Regions from separate parts of the Mycobacterium sp. NTMscope_Eco_3 genome, predicted to be linked through region 1. Evidence: predicted binding sites of a transcription regulator. Region 1 holds the regulator's gene; the other holds the start of a gene.
What was found. The regulator LexA, encoded in region 1, represses DNA repair genes until DNA is damaged. The targets are predictions, from matches to a motif close to CGAACANNTGTTCG.
Positions count from the first base shown of each region.

Region 2: the regulator LexA is predicted to act here: its motif matches at 7,581-7,594, upstream of ruvC (crossover junction endodeoxyribonuclease RuvC).

Region 1 is NZ_CDRJYZ010000001.1:3,581,868-3,593,782, forward strand. It holds gene AC0KTM_RS16325 (PhzF family phenazine biosynthesis protein) at 1-353, shown strand, start outside; gene AC0KTM_RS16330 (peroxynitrite isomerase) at 378-863, opposite strand; gene nrdR (transcriptional regulator NrdR) at 909-1,373, opposite strand; gene AC0KTM_RS16340 (LysM peptidoglycan-binding domain-containing protein) at 1,526-2,020, opposite strand; gene lexA (transcriptional repressor LexA) at 2,314-3,027, shown strand; gene AC0KTM_RS16350 (LGFP repeat-containing protein) at 3,038-5,242, opposite strand; gene AC0KTM_RS16355 (hypothetical protein) at 5,421-5,567, opposite strand; gene AC0KTM_RS16360 (acyl-CoA dehydrogenase family protein) at 5,715-6,875, opposite strand; gene AC0KTM_RS16365 (IS481 family transposase) at 6,994-7,992, opposite strand; gene hflX (GTPase HflX) at 8,123-9,562, opposite strand; gene dapF (diaminopimelate epimerase) at 9,615-10,493, opposite strand; gene miaA (tRNA (adenosine(37)-N6)-dimethylallyltransferase MiaA) at 10,498-11,415, opposite strand; gene AC0KTM_RS16385 (class III extradiol ring-cleavage dioxygenase family protein) at 11,424-11,915, opposite strand, start outside.
Region 2 is NZ_CDRJYZ010000001.1:3,461,892-3,473,806, forward strand. It holds gene car (carboxylic acid reductase) at 1-3,214, shown strand, start outside; gene AC0KTM_RS15625 (hypothetical protein) at 3,279-3,971, opposite strand; gene AC0KTM_RS15630 (DUF1304 domain-containing protein) at 4,104-4,487, opposite strand; gene AC0KTM_RS15635 (hypothetical protein) at 4,590-5,267, opposite strand; gene ruvB (Holliday junction branch migration DNA helicase RuvB) at 5,360-6,415, opposite strand; gene ruvA (Holliday junction branch migration protein RuvA) at 6,412-7,011, opposite strand; gene ruvC (crossover junction endodeoxyribonuclease RuvC) at 7,008-7,562, opposite strand; gene AC0KTM_RS15655 (DUF4178 domain-containing protein) at 7,756-8,367, shown strand; gene AC0KTM_RS15660 (DUF2617 family protein) at 8,387-8,902, shown strand; gene AC0KTM_RS15665 (DUF4247 domain-containing protein) at 8,899-9,330, shown strand; gene AC0KTM_RS15670 (DUF350 domain-containing protein) at 9,356-9,811, shown strand; gene AC0KTM_RS15675 (polyamine aminopropyltransferase) at 9,808-11,385, shown strand; gene AC0KTM_RS15680 (YebC/PmpR family DNA-binding transcriptional regulator) at 11,386-11,915, opposite strand, start outside.

The DNA.
Region 1 (11,915 bases):
GCATCAGCGCCCGCGCGGAGTGGGCACCCGAGTTCGCGCTGCACGAATTCGGTTCGGCCGACGATGTTCTCGCCGCCGACCCGACGGACTTTCCCGACGACACGGCGCACTACCTGTGGGCCTGGACCGACCGGGCCACCGGGTCGCTGCGGGTGCGCATGTTCGCCGCCAACCTCGGCGTGCCCGAAGACGAGGCCACCGGTTCGGCCGCGATGCGGATCACCGACTACCTGAGCCGAAACCTGCGGATCACCCAGGGCAACGGCTCCGTCATCGAAACCACCTGGAGCGCCGAAGGGTGGGTCGCGGTGGCCGGACGGGTGGTCAATGACGGTGTGCGACAGGTGGGCTGACGATGGGCCGCGGGTGGTGAACGCTCAGCGCTGCCGGCGCAACACCGCGGCGAGGTGGTCCTGCAGCGGCTGGCCGACCGCGCCCATTTGCACCGAGTAGGACAGCTCGTCGCCGTCGATGCGGAAGGAACGGCCAAGTCCCGTCACCTCTTTGGCGGTGGGCGTCAGGCCGACGGCCGTGGTGGCCATCTGCATTTCGATGACGTCGCCGGTGACCGAATAGGTGCCGACCTCGATCTCGGTGATGCCACTGGGATGGGCCAGCACCAGTTCGACGCGGCCCGGTTGCGGCACGCGAAGATATCCCGTCTCGGCGTGTAACGGCTTGCCGTCGGCCACCGCCTTGGTTTTCTGGGCGTAGGCCAGAAATGGTTTGCCCACATGGGCGAACGTGACCTCTTCGAGGTAGTCGAACGGCGGGATCGTCGGGTATTTGCCCGCACCCTGGCCGACCCAGGTGCCCAGGAGCGGGGCCAGGGCCGCGAGGTCGGGATGCAACTCAGGGGGCATGCACCGAGCCTAGCGGGCCGCCCAGCGAGCGCCCGGCGAGATCCGTCAGCCCGGAGTGGCCACTCCGCGGTGCTCACGAAGCGCCTGGATCTCGCGCTCGAAGTCGTCCGCGGATTCGAAAGAGCGATACACGGAGGCGAACCGCAAGTACGCCACCTCGTCGAGATCACGCAACGGCCCCAGGATGGCCAGGCCGACCTCGTGGCTGGGGACCTCCGGGGAAGCCACGGCGCGCACGGTGTCTTCGACCTGCTGGGCCAGCAGATTCAGCGCGTCGTCATCCACCTGACGGCCCTGGCAGGCCCGTCGGACTCCGCTGATGACCTTTTCCCTGCTGAAGGGCTCGGTGACGCCGCTGCGCTTGACCACCGCCAGGACCGCGGTTTCCACGGTGGTGAAACGTTTTCCGCACTCGGGGCACGACCGGCGGCGCCGGATCGCCTGCCCCTCGTCGGTTTCGCGCGAGTCGATCACCCGGGAATCCGGGTGGCGGCAGAAGGGACAGTGCATGACCGCTCCTTCACCGTGCCGACAACGGGGTACCGCAGAACTTTGAGCGTACCTGTGCGCTGACCTGCGCGGCTAACGGAGCCGCCGTCCGCGGGGCCGCGCCACGCGCGCCGGCCGCGTGCCGGGCCGGACCCGTTGTCGCACAACGGCCGTCAGCCGATCGGAGCGATCAGCGTTTGGCCCGCAACCAGCGTCGGCGAGTTCAGGTCGTTGAGCTCACGGATGCGGTCGGCCACCTGGGCGGCCGGCGCGTCGGGCGCCACGCGGTGAGCGACATCCTGCAGCGACTCCCCCGCGTCGACCCGCACGACGGCGAGCCGGTTCGGTACGGGCGCGGCCGAATTCGTCGAGTCACCGTTGAGTACCTGCCCGACATTCGCGACGAGACCCAGCCACAAGGTGATCGCCCCGGCGGCCAATGCCAGACCGACCGTCGTCAGCCACGTGACGGAGCGCCTGCGGTGCGGGGCGACCGACATCGCGACCCCGGTGCCGTAGTAACGCGTCGGCGCGCCCGCCGGCCGTGCCGGCGCGGGACGCCGCGAGCGGGCCAGCCCGTCCCTGCCGTACCGAACGCCCTGCACCGGTCCGTTGATCGGGCGCCGAAGACTGCTGGTACGCGGCGCAAGCGTGTGGATGATTGTCATCTGCGTTCCTCCGGTCAACTAGCTCTCGCTCGTGTGTTCGACTCTAATCGCTCGTGTGTTCGAAACCCGAACATTTGAGCGAAGCGTGTCGCACGAGCAAAACGCTAGATCACGCCACCGACAACTCCGTCGGCCTCTACCACTGTCACGAGGCACAAATACCCGATCTCGGCAAGAGTTACACATTTGTGATTCGGCCGATGGCGGCGTCTTTCCGGCCACGGCGCGCCGGGGCGACACGCAAGTCGAACACATGTTTGATTCTTGTCGGCGGTGCCGTTACATTCAGTGTCATGGGCGACAGCAACGACACTTCCCCGAACGACACCGGCCCGGCCGGAGCGGGCGGCCGGCTGCACTCCGTGGATTCCGCGCTGACCGAACGGCAGCGGACCATTTTGAATGTCATTCGCGCCTCGGTGACCAGCCGCGGCTATCCCCCGAGCATCCGGGAGATCGGCGACGCCGTCGGGCTGACGTCGACGTCCTCGGTGGCCCACCAGCTGCGCACGCTGGAACGCAAGGGGTATTTGCGCCGCGACCCCAACCGCCCACGGGCGGTCGATGTCCGCGGCGCCGACGACGACGTGGCGGCGCCCGCCACCGAGGTGGCCGGGTCGGATGCGTTGCCAGAACCGACGTTCGTCCCGGTTCTGGGCCGTATCGCCGCCGGTGGACCGATCCTCGCCGAAGAGGCCGTCGAAGACGTGTTCCCGCTGCCGCGTGAGCTGGTCGGCGAGGGCACGCTGTTCCTGCTCAAGGTGGTGGGTGACTCGATGGTGGAGGCCGCGATCTGTGACGGCGACTGGGTGGTGGTGCGCCAGCAGAACGTCGCCGACAACGGCGACATCGTCGCGGCGTTGCTGGACGGCGAGGCGACCGTCAAGACGTTCAAACGCGCCGGCGGTCAGGTGTGGCTGATGCCGCACAACCCGGCGTTCGACCCCATCCCGGGCAACGACGCGTCCGTGCTGGGCAAGGTCGTCACGGTGATCCGCAAGGTCTAGCGACCGGCGGCTAGTCGGCCCTGGTGAAGCCGTTGGCCAAGGCGACCTCTTCGCTGGACAACCAGATCTCGGGGAGCGTGTCCTGGTACAGGTCGCTGCCCGGCGTGTAATACAGGCCGTAACGAGCGCTCGCCTTGATCGGGTAGCCGTCGGGCGCCTGGTACGGGTCGTCGAGCGGCAGATGGATGGTCGGACGCCCATCCGGGCCCGCCAGCCCGTTGTCCGCGCCGTCTTCCTCGTCCGCGGCGGCGTGCCGCCCGCCGGATCGCTGCGCCGCGCCGGCGGCGAAGGCCGCGGCCTCGGCGGCCCCGGACACGTCGGGCTCCGCCGTGACACCCTCTTCGGGTTCGACTTCCGCATCCAGCACGGCGACGTCGGGATACTCATCCTCGGGGCCGGCGGTTTCCAGGGCACCGGTCACGGCCTCGGCGTCCGGCGGGGTGTGCGGAACGGCGACGTCGGGATACTCGTCCTTTGCGTACTCGTCCTCGACGTAGCCGGCGTCCGCGTAGTCGGCGTCGACGTAGGCGGCGTCATCCGCGGTCTCGGACTCGGCGACCTCGGGAACGGCGTCGGTGTAGTCGGTGTAATCGGCTTCGGCGTCGGGATAGTCGGCCTCCGACAGCATCTCCTCCGACACGACGGGGATGGAGTCGGTGTCGATCGCGTCGGGGTCCTCCTCCTCGAGCCCGTATTCGCTCTCCGTCGGAACCTGACGCTGCCAGCTGACCCGCGCGGTGGCCGCGGCCTCCGTCGGCCGCTCGGGTTCGTGCGACCCGCCGAGCGCGAAATGCTCGCTCGCGAGGTCGGGTTCCTCCGGCCCCCAGGGCGCGTCGGCCGCGTCATAGCCGTGATCGGGCGCGTAGCCGGCGGCATCCTCGCTCCCGGAGCGACGCCGGCGCCATGCGAACAGCACCCACACCAACACCACCAGCAGCACCAGGACCGGTATCGCGGCCAGCCACCACCACGAATGCCCGCCGAATTTGTTGGCGTGGGACGGCATGGCCGCATTGCTCGGCTGGTTCTGACCCGACACCTGCAGTCCGCTCAACAACGGCGCCAGGTTGGACGGATCCGTGCTGAACGTGTTCTTCGCCCGGTTCCACGAAATCTTGCCGCCGGTGAACTGCTGGGAGATCACGTCGCCGTCCACGGCCTGGTCGCCGACCGGCGCCCCCAGTTTGCCGGCCGGACCGCGAAGTTTGTCCCAGGCGGCCTTCATCGCCCCGCGCACGACGAACGCGCCGTGCTCGGCGGTCCGGAAGATCACCGGCTTGTCGGTGGCCGAGAAGGTGCAGATCCGGCTGGAAGGACCGATTCCGCCGTCGGTTTCGTTGGTGACGGGGAAGCCGAGGTCGCTGCCGACAGGCCCGCCGAGCGACTCGTATTTGGACAGTATGTCGGTCTCGAGGGCGTTCGCACCGGTAGCCGGGGTGAAGAACACCTTGCCGCCGGCGAAGTTCTGGACGATGCCGTCACCGCCGATGGGGGTCTGCCCGCCCTGCTTGGCGCCCAGCGGTCCGTTGGGCCCCCCGGCCGCCCGCCAGGCCATGTTGATGGCCGCGGTGGGATCGATCGCGACCTGCAGGCCCTTCAACTGGTCGGCCAGCCCCGGCGGTTCGGTGGTGAACTCCTTGGTCTGCCGGTTCCACGAAAGCTGTCCGCCGCTGAACTTCTGCGAGGACACCTCGCCGTTGTAGGTCTCGTCGCCGACCGGCACACCGAGCACGCCGCCCGAACTGCCGAGCTTGTCCCAGGCGGAGTTGATGGCGCCGCGCACCACGTACGGGCCGTGCTCGGGCGTCCAGAAAATGACCGGCTTGTCGGTGGCCGAGAAGGTGATCACCCGGCTGTCGGGGCCGGCCAGGCCCGGCACTTCGTTGATGGCCGGGAAACCCAGATCGCTGCCGGCCGGCCCGCCCAGCATCTCGTATTTCTCCAGGATGGGCCCGTAGGCGAATTTGGCGCCGGTGGCCGGGGTGAAGAACATCTTGCCGCCGTCGAAGTTCAGGGCGAACCCGTCTCCGGCGGGGTAGACATCGCCCTTGCGGGGGCCGAGCGGGGACGTGTCGCCGCCGGCCTTTTCCCACGCGGCCATCATCGCCGCTTCGGCGTCGCCTATCGGGCTCGCGGTGGCGGCGGGCGCCAGCAATACGGCGGCCAGTGCTGTGGTCGTCAAGCTGACCAGCGCGCTTCCGATCAGCTTGCGCATGTGACCTCTGTGCACCTTCACCAAGCCTTCCAGCCTCCGGATACGGCTCTATCTGCGGCTATGCCCTTACCTGCATAACCGGCGAGCGGGCCGTTCTTCCGCGGGGAATGGACCCGCGCACGATCCGCCTTATCGCCGGGCTCGCACAACTTTGCTCCTGCCAACAAGAAATGCGAAGTCAAATCACGAATTTTACAAAAAGGGATACCACACCGATGTCGAAATGATGCCGGGCCACGGCCAAACCGCGACAAACCATGCCACCACCCCAGCGCCGTTGCGAATAGCGCACCGAAAGCCGATCGCGACCGTGGTCGTCGTGCACGACTTCCAAACTGCGGACTCGCACAGCGGAATTGCGCGCACCGAGGTTGCTGCTGGCGCACGAAGCGACCTCGGCGGCGCAGATAAAGGCAATGCCGTTACCGGCGACGGTGTTCGCCGCCCGGATGACGGTCCACCAAACGAAAGGCTATACCCCGAGGCCGCGGCCGATTATTTCCTTCATGATTTCGGTCGTGCCGCCGTAGATGGTTTGCACCCGCGCATCCAGATAGGCACGGGCGACCGGGTATTCGCGCATGTAACCGTAGCCGCCGTGCAATTGCAGACAGCGGTCGATCAGGTGCACCTGCTTTTCGGTGGAGTACCACTTGGCCATTGCCGCCTGTTCGGCCGTCAGCTTGTGGTCCAGGTGCAGGCGGACGAATTCGTCGACCATCATGCGCACCACGGTCGCCTCGGTCGCCAGCTCGGCGAGCACGAAGCGGCTGTTCTGGAAGCTGCCGATCGGCTTGCCAAAAGCCTTGCGCTCCTTGGTGTATTGCAGCGTCTGCTCGAGCACCTGCTCCATCGCCGCGGCCGCCATGATGGCGATCGAGATCCGTTCCTGAGGCAGGTTCTGCATGAGGTAGATGAACCCCATGCCCTCTTGGCCCAGGAGGTTTTCGGCCGGCACGTGCACGTCGGTGAATGACAGCTCGGCCGTGTCCTGCGCGTCCAGCCCGATCTTGTCCAGGTGCCGGCCGCGCTCGAAGCCTTCCATCCCGCGTTCGACGGCGAGCAGGGAAAAGCCCTGCGCGCCCTTGTCCGGATCGGTCTGCGCGACGACGATCACCAGGTCGGAGTTGATTCCGTTGGTGATGAACGTCTTTGAACCGTTGAGCACATAGTGGTCGCCCTGCTTGACCGCGCGGGTCTTGATGCCCTGCAGGTCACTGCCGGTGCCCGGCTCGGTCATCGCGATCGCCGTAATCAGTTCTCCGGTACAGAATTTCGGCAACCAGCGCTGCTTCTGCTCCTCGGTGGCCAGGGCCAACAGGTACGGCGCCACGATGTCGTTGTGCAGGCCGAAACCGATGCCGCTGTAGCGGCCCGCCGTGGTCTCCTCGGTGATGATCGTGTTGTACCGGAAGTCCGGGTTGCCGCCGCCGCCGTACTCCTCGGGCACCGCCATGCCGAGGAAGCCCTGCTTGCCGGCCTCGAGCCACACACCGCGGTCGACGATCTTGGCCTTCTCCCACTCGTCGTGGTACGGCGCGACGTGGCGCTCGAGGAAGCCCCGGTAGGACTCACGGAACAGGTCGTGCTCTGACTCGAAAAGAGTGCGCTGGTATTTGATGGCGCTGCTCATGGAAAGACCTCCGGCGACTGGGATTTCTGCAGCCCAACATATACCAACCGGACGGTTGGTCGGCAGCTGGCGGGTCGGCGGCGGCGCTGCGGCGGCGGTGGGCTGCGGGAATCGGCGGCTAGGTGTGATGTCCAGGGAGGTTGGTCAGTCGGGTGACCGGTGGCTGGCCTCCGATGGCGGAGTGGGGTCGGTGGTGATTGTAGAAGTGCAGCCAGCCGGCTAGAGCGGTGTCGCGCTGTTGGGTTGATTCGTAGAGTCGAGCGTAGGCCCAGCCGTCGGCCAGAGTGCGGTGGAATCGCTCGATCTTGCCGTTGGTCTGCGGTCGGTATGGACGGGTTCGCTTCGGGGTAATGCACAGCTCGGCGCAGGCATCACGCCATGCGTAGGACTTGTAGGCCGAGCCGTTGTCTGAGAGGACTCGTTCGACGGTGACGCCGTGGTCGGTGAACCACGCCACGGCGCGCTGCAGCACGCCGATCGCTGTGACCGCCTTCTCGTCCGCGCAGATTTCGGCGTAGGCCATCCGGGAATGATCGTCAATGACGGTGTGCACGAACGCCGTTCCGATCCGGGGGCGATAGTCCTTGCCGCGCTGGCCAGTGCGCCGGGCGGTCTGTCGGGCGTTGTGCTTGCTGATTTGTCGGCTCACGAACTTGTGCCCGCCGCCGTCGGGGATGTTGCCGAACTTGGTGACGTCGACATGGACCAGCGCTCCGGGCGAGGCGTGCTCGTAACGACGCAATGGCTCGCCGGTGACGCGGTCGATGTAGGACAGCCGGTTGATACGGCAGCGGGTCAACACCGCATGCACGGTCGAGGCCGGCACACCGAGCCGGCCAGCGATCTGTACTGGACCAAGCCGGTGACGCCACCGTAACCGCACGATCCGCCGCACCATGCGTGGCCCGGTCCTGGTCGGGCTGACACGGGGCCGCGAGCTGCGATCGGCCATCCCGGCCACCCGTTCGGTTCGAAATCGGTCGGCCCATTTCTTGGCGGTTCGTGGGGCGACCATGAACATCTTGGCTGCCGCGGCGTAGGTCCAGCCCTGCTCGACGACGAGGCGAGCAAGCCTCAAACGAGCGCGTGGCGTCAAAGCAGCGTTAGCGTGGGACACGAAGGCCTCCTGGTTGATGAAGCGGTTTCTAGACAGCTCCACTTCATAACCGGAGGCCTTCACCTGTCACACAGGCTCACCGATACCAAACGGGACAATGTCCCTGGACATCACAGCTAGGCCGGGCCGCTCAGTGGGCGGCGAATTCGCGCAGCCGGCCGGCCAAGGCGACCGGAACCCGGGCCTTGATCCGGGTGCCCTCGGCGTTGTGCTCCTCCTGCTGAACGCGCCCGTCGGCGTGCAGGCGGGCCACCAGGTCCCCGCGGTGATACGGGATCACCACGTCCACGGCGGTGTCGGCGGGAACGGCCAGCTCGGCGATCCGCCGGCGCAGGGCGTCGATGCCCTCGCCGGTGCGCGCGGACACGAAGACCGCGCCCGGCAGCGCGTGGCGGAGCTTGGCCAACGCCACATCGCTTGCGGCGTCGACCTTGTTCACCACCAGCAGCTCGGGCGGCGGCGCGCCGTCATGGTCGGCGATAACGTCGGAGACCACCTGCCGCACCGCGTTGATCTGCGCCAGCGGGTGGGCGTCGGAGCCGTCGACGACGTGCACCAGCAGGTCGGCGTCGACGACCTCCTCCAGCGTGGAGCGGAAGGCCTCGACGAGCTGGGTGGGCAGGTGCCGGACGAATCCGACGGTGTCGGTGATCGTGTAAGCGCCGGCCGCCTTGGAATCGGGGTCGAACTCGGCGCGGCGGGTGGTGGGCTCCAGGGTGGCGAACAACGCGTCCTGCACCAGCACGCCCGCCCCGGTCAGCGCGTTGAGCAGGCTGGACTTGCCCGCGTTGGTGTAGCCGACGATGGCGATCGACGGCACGTCGCTGTGTAGCCGCCGACTGCGCTGGGTGTCGCGGACCTGCTTCATGTCCTTGATCTCGCGGCGCAGCTTCGACATCCGCTCGCGGATGCGCCGCCGGTCGGTCTCGATCTTGGTCTCACCGGGGCCGCGCAGGCCCACGCCTCCCCCGCTGCCGCCGGCGCGGCCACCGGCCTGCCGCGACATCGACTCACCCCAACCGCGCAGCCGCGGCAGCATGTATTCCATCTGGGCCAGCGACACCTGAGCCTTGCCCTCCCGGCTGGTGGCGTGCTGGGCGAAGATGTCCAGGATCAGCGCGGTGCGGTCGATGACCTTGACCTTCACCGCCTTCTCCAGCGCCGTCAGCTGCGCCGGCGACAGCTCACCGTCGCAGATGACGGTGTCGGCGCCCGTCGCCAGCACCACTTCGCGCAGTTCGGCGGCCTTACCCGAACCGATGTAGGTCGACGGGTCGGGCTTGTCGCGGCGCTGGATGAGCCCTTCGAGCACCTGGGAGCCGGCGGTTTCGGCCAGCGCCGCCAGTTCGGCCATGCTGGCCTGGCTGTCGGCGGCGGTGCCGTCGGTCCACACGCCCACCAGGACGACCCGCTCGAGCCGAAGCTGGCGGTACTCGACCTCGGTGACGTCGGCGAGTTCGGTCGACAGGCCGGCGACGCGGCGCAGCGCCGACCGATCCTCGAGGGCGAGTTCGCCCGTACTGGGCTCCGTGACCGTGGGAGCGTGATCGCGAAATTCGGGATGTGTCATAGGCAATAAGAGATGATGCACGCAAAGTCGGTGTCGCGCATCTGAATTAACGCTACTGTTCGCGCCACCATTCCTCGCTGATTTCTCCTTGGGCCACCAGTACCGACGGCCCCCGCAGGTAGCTGGTGGCGTCGGTGATGGTGACGACGACCTCGCCGCCCGGCACCCGAACGGTCAGCGTGCCGGTGTCCGCGCCGGCGCCGGCCAGCGCGGCGACCGCGGCCGCGACCGTTCCGGTGCCACACGAGCGTGTTTCGCCCACTCCCCGCTCGTGGACGCGCATGTGCACCGCCCCGTCGGCCGGTGCGGTGAGGATCTCGACGTTCACCCCCTCGGGGAATTGGGCGGGATCGAAACTCACCGGCGCGGCCACGTCCAGCGCCGCCAACGCGTCGACGGTCAGGTCGGGGTCGACGCAGGCCAAATGCGGATTGCCCACGTCGATCGCCACGCCGGAAAACCGGCGGCCGCCCACCGTCGCTTCAAAGGCCTGTCCCCCGCTGCCCAGCGTGTTGGCCTTGCCCATGTCGACGCTGATGTCGGCGGTCGCCGCGTCGACGCGATGCACGGTGACCAGGCGTGGACCGGCCAGCGACCCGACCACGAAATCGTCGCGGCCCTCCAGGCCGCTGGCGCGCAGGTAGTGGGCGAAGACCCGCACGCCGTTGCCGCACATCTGGGCGATGGACCCGTCCGCGTTGCGGTAGTCCATGTACCAGTCGTCGGCGGCCACCCCGTCGGGCAACCGGTCGAGCACGCCGGCCGCGGCGGCGGCGCCGGCCGTGGTGACCCGCAGCACCCCGTCGGCGCCCAGCCCGCGTCGCCGGTCGCAGAGCGCGGCCACCCGCGACCCGGTCAGGCACAGCTCGGCCTGCGGGTCGGGCAGCACCACAAAGTCGTTCTGGGTGCCGTGGCCCTTTGCGAATTTCACCTGTTCAGGATACGTGCCGCCACGCGTGCACCGCGCCGTCGACGAGCCGGGCGCGATCGGCGGCGTCCAGCCACTGCACGCGGTGGTCGCGGCGAAACCAGGACCGCTGCCGTCGCACGTAGCGTCGGGTGCCCACGAACGTCTGCTCCCGGGCCTCGCGGAGTCGATCCGGACCGCCGCCGGCATCGAGCGCCGCGATCACCTGCGCGTAGCCCAGGGCCCGCGAGGCGGTGACCCCGTCGCGCAGGCCGCGCTCGAGCAGCGCGGTCACCTCGCCGACCAGGCCGTGGTCGAACATCGCGTCGGTCCGCTTGGCCAGCCGGTCATCGAGAATCGTTGTGTCACAATCCAACCCGATGATGACCGTGTCCCACCGGGGTGCGCCGATCCGCGGCGCGGAGGCGGCGAACGGCTGTCCGGTCAGCTCCACCACTTCCAGGGCCCGCACCGTGCGCCGGGCGTCGGTGGGCAGGATCGATGCGGCCGCGGCGGGGTCGCGACGGGCCAGCTCGGCGTGCAGCTCACCGACCCCGACCTCGGCCAGCCGCCGCTCCCAGCGGGCCCGCACCGCGGGATCGGTGGCGGGAAACGACCAGTCGTCGAGCAGCGACTGGATGTAGAGCATCGAGCCGCCGACGATGATGGGCACCGCGCCGCCGGCCGCGATCGCTTCGATGTCCGCGGCGGCGGCGCGCTGATAGCGGGCGACGGTCGCGGTCTCGGTGACGTCGAGGACGTCGAGCTGATGGTGCGGAATGCCGCGGCGCGCCTCGACGGGCAGCTTGGCGGTGCCGATGTCCATGCCGCGATAGAGCTGCATCGCGTCGGCGTTCACGATCTCCGCGCCCAGCCGCTCGGCGATGTCGAGGGCCAGCTGCGACTTGCCGCTTCCGGTGGGGCCGATGATCGCCAGTGGTCGCACGGCCACCGTCACAGCTGCCAGGCGCCGGCGAAGTAGCCCACCCCGTAGGGCGCCCCCCGATAGAGCTCCTTGGCCGATCGCGGCCCCGGCTCGGACAGGCCGGCCAGCACCTGAAAGGCGACCCGCCCCAGGATCTGGTGCGGCAGGCGGATCAGCTCCGTGATGTCGCCGCCGGCCAGCGCGTCGTCCAGGGCGTCTTGCGCGGCGGCGTTGTCCGGGTCGTGTCCGCCGGGGGCGGCCGGGGTGAGGGTGTTGGCGCCGTCGGCGACGACCAGCACCCCGATCGGCTCGGGCAGCCGCTCGATCTCGGCCCGCAGTTCGCGGCCGCGGCTCAGCGCGGTATCGACGTCGTGGTCGTCGCGGTAGACGCGCACCTGGGCGCTGGCCTGCGGCTGCGCCTGGCCGCGCACCCAGCCACCCAGCAACGCGCACACCGGGAGCGCCACCGGCTCGGGCTCATCGCCGTTCTGCGGGGACAGCCGGACGCGCACGTCCACCCC
Region 2 (11,915 bases), 120 kb from region 1:
GGCCGGCGACTCGGTGCGCCCCGGCGACCGCGTCTGCGTGCTCGGCTTCAACAGCGTTGACTACGCCACCATCGACATCGCGCTGGGCACCATCGGGGCCGTGTCGGTGCCGCTGCAGACCAGCGCGGCGATCTCGTCGCTGCAGCCGATCGTCGCCGAGACCGAGCCCAGCCTGATCGCCTCGAGCGTCAACCAGCTGGCCGACGCCGTGGAGTTGATCCTGGCCGGCGACCACGCGCCCGGCAGGCTCGTCGTGTTCGACTACCAGCCCCAGGTCGACGACCAGCGCGAGGCCGTGGAGAGCGCCGCCGCCCGGTTGGCCGACACCGGCGTCGCCGTCGAGGCGCTCGCCGACGTGCTGGCGCGCGGCAAGGGCCTGGCGCCCGTCGCCGAGCAGGAGACCGACGAGGACTCGCTGGCCCTGCTGATCTACACCTCCGGCAGCACCGGCGCCCCCAAGGGCGCGATGTACCCGCAGAGCAACGTCGGCAAGATGTGGCGGCGCGGCAGCAAGAACTGGTTCGGCGAGAGCGCCGCGTCGATCACCCTCAACTTCATGCCGATGAGCCACGTCATGGGGCGCGGAATCCTCTACGGCACGTTGGGCAATGGCGGCACCGCGTACTTCGCCGCCCGCAGCGACCTGTCCACCCTGCTCGAGGACCTCGAGTTGGTGCGGCCCACCGAGATGAACTTCGTCCCCCGCATCTGGGAGACGCTGTATGGCGAATTCCAGCGCCAGGTCGAGCGGCGGCTGGCCGACGGCGCAGACCGCGAAGCCGTCGAGGCGCAGGTGATGGCCGAACAGCGCCAGTACCTGCTGGGCGGGCGGTTCATCTTCGCGATGACGGGCTCGGCACCCACCTCGCCGGAGCTCAAGGCGTGGGCCGAGTCGCTGCTGCAGATGCACCTGATGGACGGCTACGGCTCCACCGAGGCCGGAATGGTGTTGTTCGACGGGGAGATTCAGCGTCCGCCGGTCATCGACTACAAGCTGGTCGACGTTCCGGATCTGGGCTACTTCAGCACCGACCGCCCGCATCCGCGCGGTGAGCTGTTGCTGCGCACCGAGAACATGTTCCCCGGCTACTACAAGCGGGCCGAGACCACCGCCAACGTGTTCGACGACGACGGCTACTACCGCACCGGTGACGTGTTCGCCGAGATCGCTCCGGACCGGCTGGTGTACGTCGACCGCCGCAACAACGTGCTCAAGCTCGCGCAGGGCGAGTTCGTCACCCTGGCCAAGCTGGAGGCGGTGTTCGGCAACAGCCCGCTGATCCGTCAGATCTACGTCTACGGCAACAGCGCCCAGCCCTACCTGCTGGCCGTGGTGGTGCCGACCGAGGAAGCGTTGGCGGACAACGACCTTGAGTCGCTCAAGCCGAAGATCGCCGACTCGCTGCAGAAGGTCGCCAAAGAGACCGGCCTGCAGTCCTACGAGGTGCCGCGCGACTTCATCATCGAGACCACGCCGTTCACGCTGGAAAACGGTCTGCTGACCGGGATTCGCAAGCTGGCGTGGCCGAAGCTCAAGGCGCACTACGGGGAACAGCTCGAGCAGATGTACGCCGACCTGGCCGCGGGGCAGGCCAACGAGTTGGCCGAACTGCGCCGCAGCGGAGCCGAAGCGCCGGTGCTGCAGACCGTGAGCCGGGCCGCCGCCGCCATGCTCGGGGCGGCGACCAGCGACCTGTCCCCCGATTCCCACTTCACCGATCTTGGTGGAGACTCGTTGTCGGCGTTGACCTTTGGCAACCTGCTGCGCGAGATCTTCGATGTCGACGTGCCGGTGGGTGTCATCGTCAGCCCGGCCAACGACCTCGCGGCCATCGCCAGCTACATCGAGGCCGAGCGGCAGGGCTCCAAGCGGCCGACGTTCGCCGCCGTGCACGGTCGCGGCGCGACCACGGTGCACGCCAGTGACCTCACGCTGGACAAGTTCCTCGACGAGGCGACCCTGGCCGCCGCGCCGAGCCTGCCCAAGCCGGCCACCGAGGTGCGCACGGTGCTGTTGACCGGCGCGACCGGCTTTTTGGGCCGCTACCTGGCGCTGGACTGGCTCGAGCGCATGGACATGGTCGACGGCAAGGTCATCGCCCTGGTGCGGGCCCGCACGGATGAAGAGGCCCGCGCCCGGCTGGACAAGACCTTCGGCGTCGGCTCTCCTCAAGGCGACCCCAAACTGCTGGCGCACTACCAGCAGCTGGCCGCCGACCACCTGGAGGTCATCGCGGGCGACAAGGGTGAGGCCAACCTCGGCCTGGACCCGCAGACCTGGCAGCGACTGGCCGACGAGGTCGACGTCATCGTCGACCCCGCCGCGCTGGTCAACCACGTGCTGCCGTACAGCGAGCTGTTCGGGCCCAACGCCCTGGGTACCGCCGAGCTGATCCGGATCGCGCTGACGTCCAGGCAAAAGCCGTACACGTACGTGTCGACGATCGGCGTGGGCGATCAGATCCCACCCGGCAAGTTCGTCGAGAACGGCGACATCCGGACGATCAGCGCTACCCGCGCGATCAACGACGGCTACGCAAACGGCTACGGCAACAGCAAGTGGGCCGGCGAGGTGCTGCTGCGCGAGGCGCACGACCTGTGCGGCCTGCCCGTCTCGGTGTTCCGCTGCGACATGATCCTGGCCGACACCACCTACGCCGGGCAGCTCAACCTGCCGGACATGTTCACCCGGCTGATGCTGAGCCTGGTCGCCACGGGTATCGCGCCCGGGTCGTTCTACGAGCTCGACGCCGACGGCAACCGGCAGCGGTCGCACTACGACGGCCTACCGGTCGAGTTCATCGCCGCGGCGATCTCGACGCTGGGGACGCAAATCACCGACAGCGACACCGGCTTCCAGACGTACCACGTGATGAACCCGTACGACGACGGCATCGGGCTGGACGAGTACATCGATTGGCTGATCGAGGCCGGGTATTCGATCGAGCGCATCGCCGATTACTCCGAGTGGCTGCGGCGGTTCGAGACGTCGCTGCGGGCCCTGCCGGATCGGCAGCGTCAGTACTCGCTGCTGCCCCTGCTGCACAACTACCAGAAGCCGGAAAAGCCGATCAACGGCTCGATGGCACCCACCGACGTGTTCCGTGCGGCGGTGCAGGAAGCGAAAATCGGCCCCGACAAAGACATCCCGCATGTGTCGGCGCCGGTCATCGTCAAGTACATCACCGACCTGGAGTTGCTCGGACTGCTCTGAGGTCAGCCGAACAGCAAGTCGCCCAGCCCTTTTGGGGCTGGGCGACCTGTTTCGGTGTACTGACCTACTGCTGCGGGTGCGGCCACCGCAAATACGCGGCGTTACCCCCAGATCCCGCACCTGCGCGGTGGCGGCGCCATCCCCGCTTTGGTTCGGGGTCAGACGACGCGCGCGGCTTGGTCAGCGCACCCGAGGAGACCTCGGCCGGCTGCTCGTAAACCGAATCCCGATACGGCTCGACGGCCGGTGTGCCTGAGGACGCCGGCGCCGACGGCTGCACGTCGCGCGCCAGGCGTACGGCGGTGCGTGCCAGCACGACACCACCCACGAAGATGATCAGCGCGCCCAGGCCCGAGAAGTAGGTGACCTCGAGCACCGCACGCTTGCGGTCGGTTGCTGCGATCGGGTCGCCGGCGGAGCCGATTCCCAGCAGCGGGGCGACATCGCCACCCACGACGAACCAGGCACCGGCCAGCACGGCCAGCCACCCGCCCAACATCGCGGCGACGCGGTTGCCGGCAACGATCAGCAGCAGGCCGCCGATGGCGGTGGCCGCTCCCGGCGCGACTTCCAGCCAGCCCCGGGCCGAGCTCCATGCCCAGTTTCGGTCCGGCGTGTAAGCGAAGTTGAAGTGTGGACCGACAAACGGTATTAACGCCCCCCAGGCTCCCAGAATGACCAGGAGCAATCCGCTGACCGCGCCTCGCGAGCGCGGCATGCTCAGCCCGCGGGTTCGGCCGTCTTCTGCGTATTTCATGACATCCCCTCGTTGAATACCGGGCCTGTTTCCGGCTCGAGATGGGTACCCGGCGACTTCCACTAGTAACCCACGCGGCAAACGAAAGCCAACCGCTGGCGGTGATTATTGTGGCTGGTGAGACTGGTGTTACTACTGAAGGCCGAGCAACAACAGCACGATCGCCATCGCCGGGAAGGTGCCCTGGGCGAGCGCCGCCCGCCCCTTGTCGGGTGCGGACACCAGCAGCACCACCGCGGCCGCGGCCATCGATCCGATGCCGGCGAAAACCAATCCCGCGCCAACATCGGTGTGCCCCAAGGCAATTACGGCGATGCCGACGACGGTGACGATGGCGAGAAACAAATTGTAGAAACCTTGGTTGAAGGCGAGCAGCTTGGTGGTCTCGGCCTCCGCGGGGGTGGTGCCGAACGTGGCGCGGGTGCGCGGCGAGGTCCAGGTCAACGATTCCATCACGAAGATGTAGACGTGCAGTAACGCCGCCAGTGCGGCGAACAGCAGCGCGGTCGCGATCATCGCGTCCTCCTCGCCGGTCACGGTTGCTCGCACTACCTTGGCGCAAAACGGCACCGGAAGCCAAGGGCTCCCGGTGCCGTTTCGCGTTGCCGGCTAAGTGGGCTAAGCGGCGTGGTGATGGCGGTGGAACAAGCCGCCGCCGGTGCGCCGATGGAACAAGCCACCACCGCCGCGCTCCCGGGCCGCGGGCTCGGCCGCCACCGCGTCCGTCCGTGCGCCCGTCTCGTCATACATGGCCGGTTGGCCCGCCGGCACGGCATCGCCTGCCATGGGCGCCGGTTGGGTCATCACGACGTCGCGCGCGTGCCGAACCGCCAGCCGCGCCACGGCCGCGCCACCCAGGAAGACGATCAGCGCACCCAGGCCGGTGAAGTAGGTGACCTCGAGCAGGGCTCGTTTCAGGTCCGTCGAGGCGGCACCCGGCTGACCGACGCTCCCGATGCCCAGCGTCGGCGCGAACGCGCGGCCGACCACGAACCAGGCGCCGCCCAGGACCGCCAGCCAGCCACCGAACACGGCGTTGGCGCGATTGCCGGAGAGGAGCACCAGCAGGCCACCCACCGCCGCGGCCACCCCGGGGAGCACCTCCAGCCAGCCTTTTGCCGCCGTCCACGTCCATGCCGGGTCCGCGGCGTACGCCCAATCGATGTTGGGACCGAAGAACGGCACCAACGCACCCCACGCACCCAAAAGGATCAGGAGTAACCCGGTCAGCGCGCCGCGGGTACGCGGCATGTACAGCGCGCGAGGGCGTTCATAGTCGTGGCGCCTGTTCCTCATCTTCAGTCTCCTTCACGAGGCGTGATACCTGTGAGGTTGGTTACCCACCGCGCCACGATGTAACCGGATGGGCCCGCGCGATCGTTTGCTGGCTACTCGAACAGGCCGGGCTGCCCGAGACCGGCGGCCCCGGCGGGCGGCACCATGCCGAGGTGCGTCCACGCCTGGGCGGTGGCCACCCGGCCACGCGGAGTCCGGGCCACCATGCCGGCGCGGACCAGGAACGGCTCGCACACCTCCTCGACGGTGGTGGCCTCCTCGCCAACCGCCACCGCCAGCGTCGACACCCCGACCGGGCCGCCACCGAAGCTGCGGGTCAGCGCCGAGAGCACCGCCCGGTCCAGCCGATCCAGACCCAGTTCGTCGACGTCGTAGACCGCCAGCGCGGACTTGGCGACGTCGCGGGTGATCACGCCGTCGGCGCGCACCTCGGCGAAGTCCCGCACCCGGCGCAACAGCCGGTTGGCGATCCGCGGCGTGCCGCGCGAGCGGCGCGCGATCTCCTCGGCCGCATCACCGCCGAGTTCGATTCCCAGGATCCCGGCGGAGCGGGCCAGCACCCGCTCCAGCTCGGGGGGCTCGTAGAAGTCCATGTGCGCGGTGAAGCCGAACCGATCCCGCAGCGGGCCGGTCAGCGCGCCGGAACGGGTGGTCGCGCCGACCAGGGTGAACGGCGCCACCTCCAGCGGGATCGACGTCGCGCCGGGGCCCTTGCCGACGACCACGTCCACCCGGAAGTCCTCCATCGCCAGGTAGAGCATCTCCTCGGCGGGCCGCGCGATGCGGTGGATCTCGTCGATGAACAACACGTCGTGCTCGACCAGATTGGACAGCATCGCCGCCAGGTCCCCGGCGCGCTCCAGCGCGGGCCCGGACGTCAGCCGCAACGAGGATCCGAGCTCGGCCGCGATGATCATCGCCAGCGACGTCTTGCCCAGCCCCGGCGGGCCGGACAGCAGGATGTGATCCGGTGTGCCGCCGCGGTTTTTGGCCCCCTCGATGACCAGTTGCAGCTGTTCGCGCACCCGCGGCTGGCCGATGAACTCCCGCAGCGAGCGGGGCCGCAGGCTGACGTCGACGTCGCCCTCGCCGGGGGCCAGCGCGCCGGAGACGTCCCGGTCGGACCAGTCTTCCTCAGTGGGGGTCATCGGGACTTACCCAGCAGCGACAGGGCGGCGCGCAGCGCACCGGAGGTGGTCGCGTCCTGCTCGGCGGCCAGCACCTTGTCGGTGGCCTCCTCGGCCTGCTTGACGGCGAAGCCGAGGCCGACCAGGGCCTCCACCACCGGCCCGCGTATCGCGTGGCCGTTGAGGCCGGTGGCCGCGGACGCCGCGCCGGCGCCGGCCGCGCCCACCTTGTCCCGCAGCTCCAGGACCATCCGTTCGGCGCTGCGTTTGCCGATCCCGGGCACCCGGGTCAGCGCGGTGACGTCGCCGTCATGCAGCGCCTGGCGCAGCGCGCCGGCGTCGTGCACGGCCAGGGTCGCCATCGCCAGCCGGGGCCCGACCCCCGACACCGACAGCAGGGTCAAAAACAGGTCGCGGGTGTCGGTGTCGGTGAAGCCGTACAGCGTCATCGAATCCTCGCGGACGATCATCGCCGTGATCAGCCGCGCCTCGGTCCCGGTCCGCAGCGTGGACAGCGTCGACGGCGTCGCGTTCACCCGGTAGCCGACACCGGCGGCCTCGATCACCACATGATCGAGCGCCACCTCGAGCACCTCGCCGCGCACCGCGGCGATCATCGGGCGGCCTTCAGCTTGGCCCGGTACTTCTGCCGCTGCTCGGCGGCCAGCGCCTCGGCCGCCGCCATCCGGGCGATCATCGGCGCCCGCCAGCAGTGACAAATCGCCAGCGCGAGCGCGTCGGCGGCGTCCGCCGGCGTCGGTTTCGCTTGCAGCGCAAGGATTCTGGTGACCATCGCAGTAACCTGGGCCTTGTCGGCAGCGCCGTTGCCGGTGACCGCGGCCTTGACCTCGCTGGGGGTGTGGAAGTGCACGTCGACGCCCCGCTTGGCCGCCGCCAGCGCGACCACGCCGCCGGCCTGGGCGGTGCCCATCACCGTCGACACGTTCAGCTGGGAGAACACCCGCTCGATAGCCACGACGTCCGGCTGGTGGGTGGCCAGCCAATGCTCGACGGCGTCACTGATCTTCAGCAGCCGCTCGGCGAGCGGCGCGTCCGACGGGGTGCGCACCACGTCGACGTCGAGCGCGACGACGCTGCGCCCACGCCCGCTCTCGACGACCGACAACCCGCACCGGGTCAGGCCGGGGTCGACGCCCATCACCCGCATTACCCGCTCCCACCTAGTAGAACAGCTGTTCGATACCCTAGCGGCCGGCACCGACGCGCCCCGGGTGCGACACGCGGCGGCCACCCCGATTCCAGGCCGATTCCGGGCCGGGAGGTTACCGCGCCGGACCCGCGAAAAAGCTGTTAGCTTTAGCCCACGTTCGCTCAAGCATTGTGGCAACGGGAGGCTGCGCGTGGGATCTCTGCTGGTCATGCTCGCCATCGTGCTGTTCATCGCGTCGATCGTGGTGCTCGTCATCGCTTTGCGCCGCCCCAAGCGGCCGGCGCAGAGCGCCGGGCGCCCGGATCCGCTCGCGTCGGACGCGATGCCGCAGTTCGGGCCCCGCCAGCTCGGCCCCGGCGCCATCGTCAGCTACGGCGGCACCGACTACATCGTGCGCGGGTCGGTCACCTTCCGCGAGGGACCGTTCGTGTGGTGGGAACACCTGCTCGAGGGCGGCGAGCAGCCGATGTGGTTCAGCGTCGAAGAGGACGACGGACGGCTGGAACTGGCGATGTGGATCACCCGCAAGGACGTGCCGCTGCGGCCCGGCGATCCGTACGTCGTCGACGGCGTGATGTTTCACGAAACCGAACGCGGCCGCGCCTCCTACACGACCGAAGGCACCACCGGGCTGCCGGCCGGCGGCGAGATGGAATTCGTCGACTGCACCAGCGACGACGAGACGGTCCTGCTCTCCTTCGAGCGCTGGGCCGCGGACATGCCCTGGGAGGTGTCGACGGGAAAGTCCGTGTCCCCCGGCGAACTCACCGTCTACGCGGCTCCCCCGCCCAGCCCCGCCTAACGCGCGCGAGGTCAGGCCGGTGCCCCTTCATCAGCTCGCCGTGACCCCGGCGGACGTATCCGGGGAGCGGCTGGGACTCGCGCTCAACGCGCCGGTCCCCCCGCCGCTGGCCGCCTGCCGCCTCGAGCACCCGGGCGGCGCGGGGGCGTTGCTGCTCGGGGTGCTCGGCGCGTCGCACGTCGTCGCGGTCGAGCACGCCGCGGGCCGGTTCTCCGAGGAAATCTCTTGCACGGCACGCAATCTCGGGGCGGCCCTGCCCGAGAGCACCGACGCGCCCGGCTACCACCTGCAATCGGTCACCGACACCCGCGACGAGGCGGCCTTCCGCCGCCTCGCGCACGAGCTGCGGGGCCGCTGCGCCCGACGGGCGGGCTGGCTCGGCGGCACGTTCCCGGGCGACGACGCCGCGCTGACCGTGCTGGCCGCCGAGCCCGACGGCGCCGGATGGCGTTGGCAGACATGGCATCTGTACCCGGGGCGTCCGCCCGGCTCCGGCGGGACGGTGGTTCACACCGCGAGCCGGTGGCAACCGTGAGCCGAACCCGCCTGTTCGTGATCGCCGGTCTGCTGGCGGCCGGCGCCGTGGTGTGCCTGATCACCGGAATCATCTTGCTGCAGAAGAACATTGCGTCGTACGTCGCGGGCCACTATCACGAGTACGCCCACGACGTGAACGGCACGCGCTACCAGTGCACGGGATCGCCACGACAGGCGGCCGACGCGCTCGCCGCGTATGCGCACCCCGAGGCGCGCGCCGACAACGGCAACACCGAATACCTGCGTTATGCCAACGACATCGTGGTCGTCGGCCCCGACGGCAACTACCCGTGCAGCATCCGCGTCGAACCGCTGAGCGCCGGCTACAGCCACGGCGCGTTCATCTTCCTCGGCCCCGGATTCACCCCCGGCTCCCCGTCGGGTGGTTCCGGAGGCAGCCCCGGCGGCCCGGGCGGAACCAAGTGATGGCACCACCGCAAAGGAGACAACCATGTACCTCGCCGTCGAGATCGGAACCGTCGACCTCAATCCCGTCCTGAAAGGCGCGGTCGCGACGATCCTGTACTTCGTCGTCGGCATGGCCGTCCTGCTCGTCGGGTTCTACGTGGTCGACGTGCTGACCCCGGGCAAGCTGCGCCAGCTGGTGTTCATCGACCGCCGCCCGAACGCCGTGATCGTCGCGGGCGCAATGTACATCGCGCTGACCGTCGTCATCATCACCGCGATCGCCAACAGCTACAGCCAGCTGGGGCAGGGACTCCTCGGCGTGGCGGTGTACGGGTTGATGGGCGTGATCCTGCTCGGGATCGCGCTGCTCACAATGCATCTGCTGATACCGGGGAGTTTCCATGAGCACATCGACGAGCAGGTGCTGCATCCCGGCTCGTTCGCGGTGGCCCTGATACTGCTCGCCGTCGGAGGGGTGACCGCCGCGGCGGTGTCATGAGCTCCGTCGACGTGGCCACGCCCCCGGCGGCGCCGTCCGCGGCGGCGTCGGGGCGGTGGCGGGCGCTGCTGTTGGCCGCCGTGGCGGCGTGCGCGGCCTGCGGCCTCATCTATGAACTCGCGCTGCTGACGTTGTCGGCGAGCCTCGATGGCGGCGGCATCGTCGCCACCTCACTGATCGTCGCGGGCTACATCGCCGCGCTAGGCGTGGGCGCCCTGCTGGTCAAACCGCTGCTGGCGCATGCGGCGATCACCTTCATCGCGGTGGAGGCGGCCCTCGGCGTCATCGGCGGGCTGTCCGCGGCGGCCCTGTACATGGTGTTCGCGTTCCTGGACGGCGCGGTCGGTTCGACGTGGGTGCTGGCGGTGAGCACGGCCCTGATCGGTGGCCTGGTCGGCGCCGAGGTGCCGCTGTTGATGACGCTGCTGCAGAGCGGGCGGGTGGCGGGTGCAGCCGACGCCGGGCGCACGCTTGCCAACCTCAACGCCGCCGATTACCTCGGCGCGCTGCTGGGCGGGCTGGTCTGGCCGTTCCTGCTGCTGCCGCAGCTGGGGATGATTCGCGGCGCGGCGGTCACCGGCATGATCAACCTGGCGGCGGCGGCCGTCGTCGCCATTTTCCTGCTGCGCCAAGTGGTTTCGACGCGCCAACTGCTGCTGGCGCTGTGCGCGCTGGCCGCCGCGCTGGGGCTGCTCGCCACCCTGTTGCTGCGTTCGGCCGACGTCGAAACCACAAGCCGGCAAAGGCTTTACGCCGATCCGATCGTCGCGTATCGGCACACGCCCTACCAGGAGATCGTGGTGACGCGGCGCGGCAACGACACCCGCCTGTACCTCGACGGCGGGCTGCAATTCTCCACCCGGGACGAATACCGCTACACCGAAAGCCTCGTGTACCCCGCGGTCGGGAAGGGTGCGCGTTCGGTGCTGGTGCTCGGCGGCGGCGACGGCCTGGTGGCTCGCGAATTGCTGCGCCAGCCCGGCATTTCCAAGATCGTGCAGGTCGAGCTCGACCCCGCGGTGATCGACGTCGCGCGCACCACGCTGCGCGGCGCCAACGCCGGTTCATTGGACAACCCGCGGGTAAGCGTGGTGACGCAGGACGCGATGAACTGGTTGCGCGGACCCGACATCGACCGGTTCGATGCGATCATCGTCGACCTTCCCGATCCCGACACACCCGTGCTGGGCCGGCTGTATTCGACCGAGTTCTACGCGCTGGCCGCCCGGGCGCTGGCCCCCGGCGGGCTGATGGCGGTGCAGGCGGGCAGCCCCTTTTCCACCCCGACGGCCTACTGGCGCACGGTGTCGACGATCCGGGCGGCGGGCTACGCCGTCACGCCGTATCACGTGCACGTGCCGACGTTCGGCGACTGGGGATTCGCCCTGGCGCAGCGCGCCGACACCGCGCCCACACCGACGGTGCCGCCCGACGCTCCCCCGCTACGTTTTCTCAACCAGCGGGTGCTCGAGGCGGCCGGCGTGTTCTCCGGCGACATCGCGCCGCGGCCCGTGGAGCCGTCGACCCTGGACAATCCGCGCATCGTCGAGGACATGCGGCACGGGTACGACTAGTCAGTCCTCGTCGAGAGCGGCGAGCACCTCGTCGGACAGGTCGACGTTGGTCCACACGTTCTGCACGTCGTCGCTGTCTTCCAGCGCGTCGACGAGCTTGAACACCTTGCGCGCGCCCTCGACGTCAACCGGCACGCTGACCGACGGCTGAAAGCTCGCCTCGGCGGATTCGTAGTCGATGCCGGCGTCCTGCAGCGCGGTGCGCACCGCGACCAGGTCGGTCGGCTCGGAGATGATCTCGAAGCTCTCGCCGAGGTCGTTGACGTCCTCGGCGCCGGCGTCGAGCACCGCGGTCAGCACGTCGTCCTCGGTCAGGCCGTTCTTTTCGAGGGTGACGACGCCCTTGCGGGTGAACAGGTAGGACACCGAGCCGGGGTCGGCCATGTTGCCGCCGTTGCGGGTCACCGCCACCCGGACCTCGCCGGCCGCCCGGTTGCGGTTGTCGGTCAGGCACTCGATCAGGACCGCGACGCCGTTGGGCCCGTAGCCCTCGTACATGATCGTCTGGTAGTCGGCCCCGCCCGCTTCCT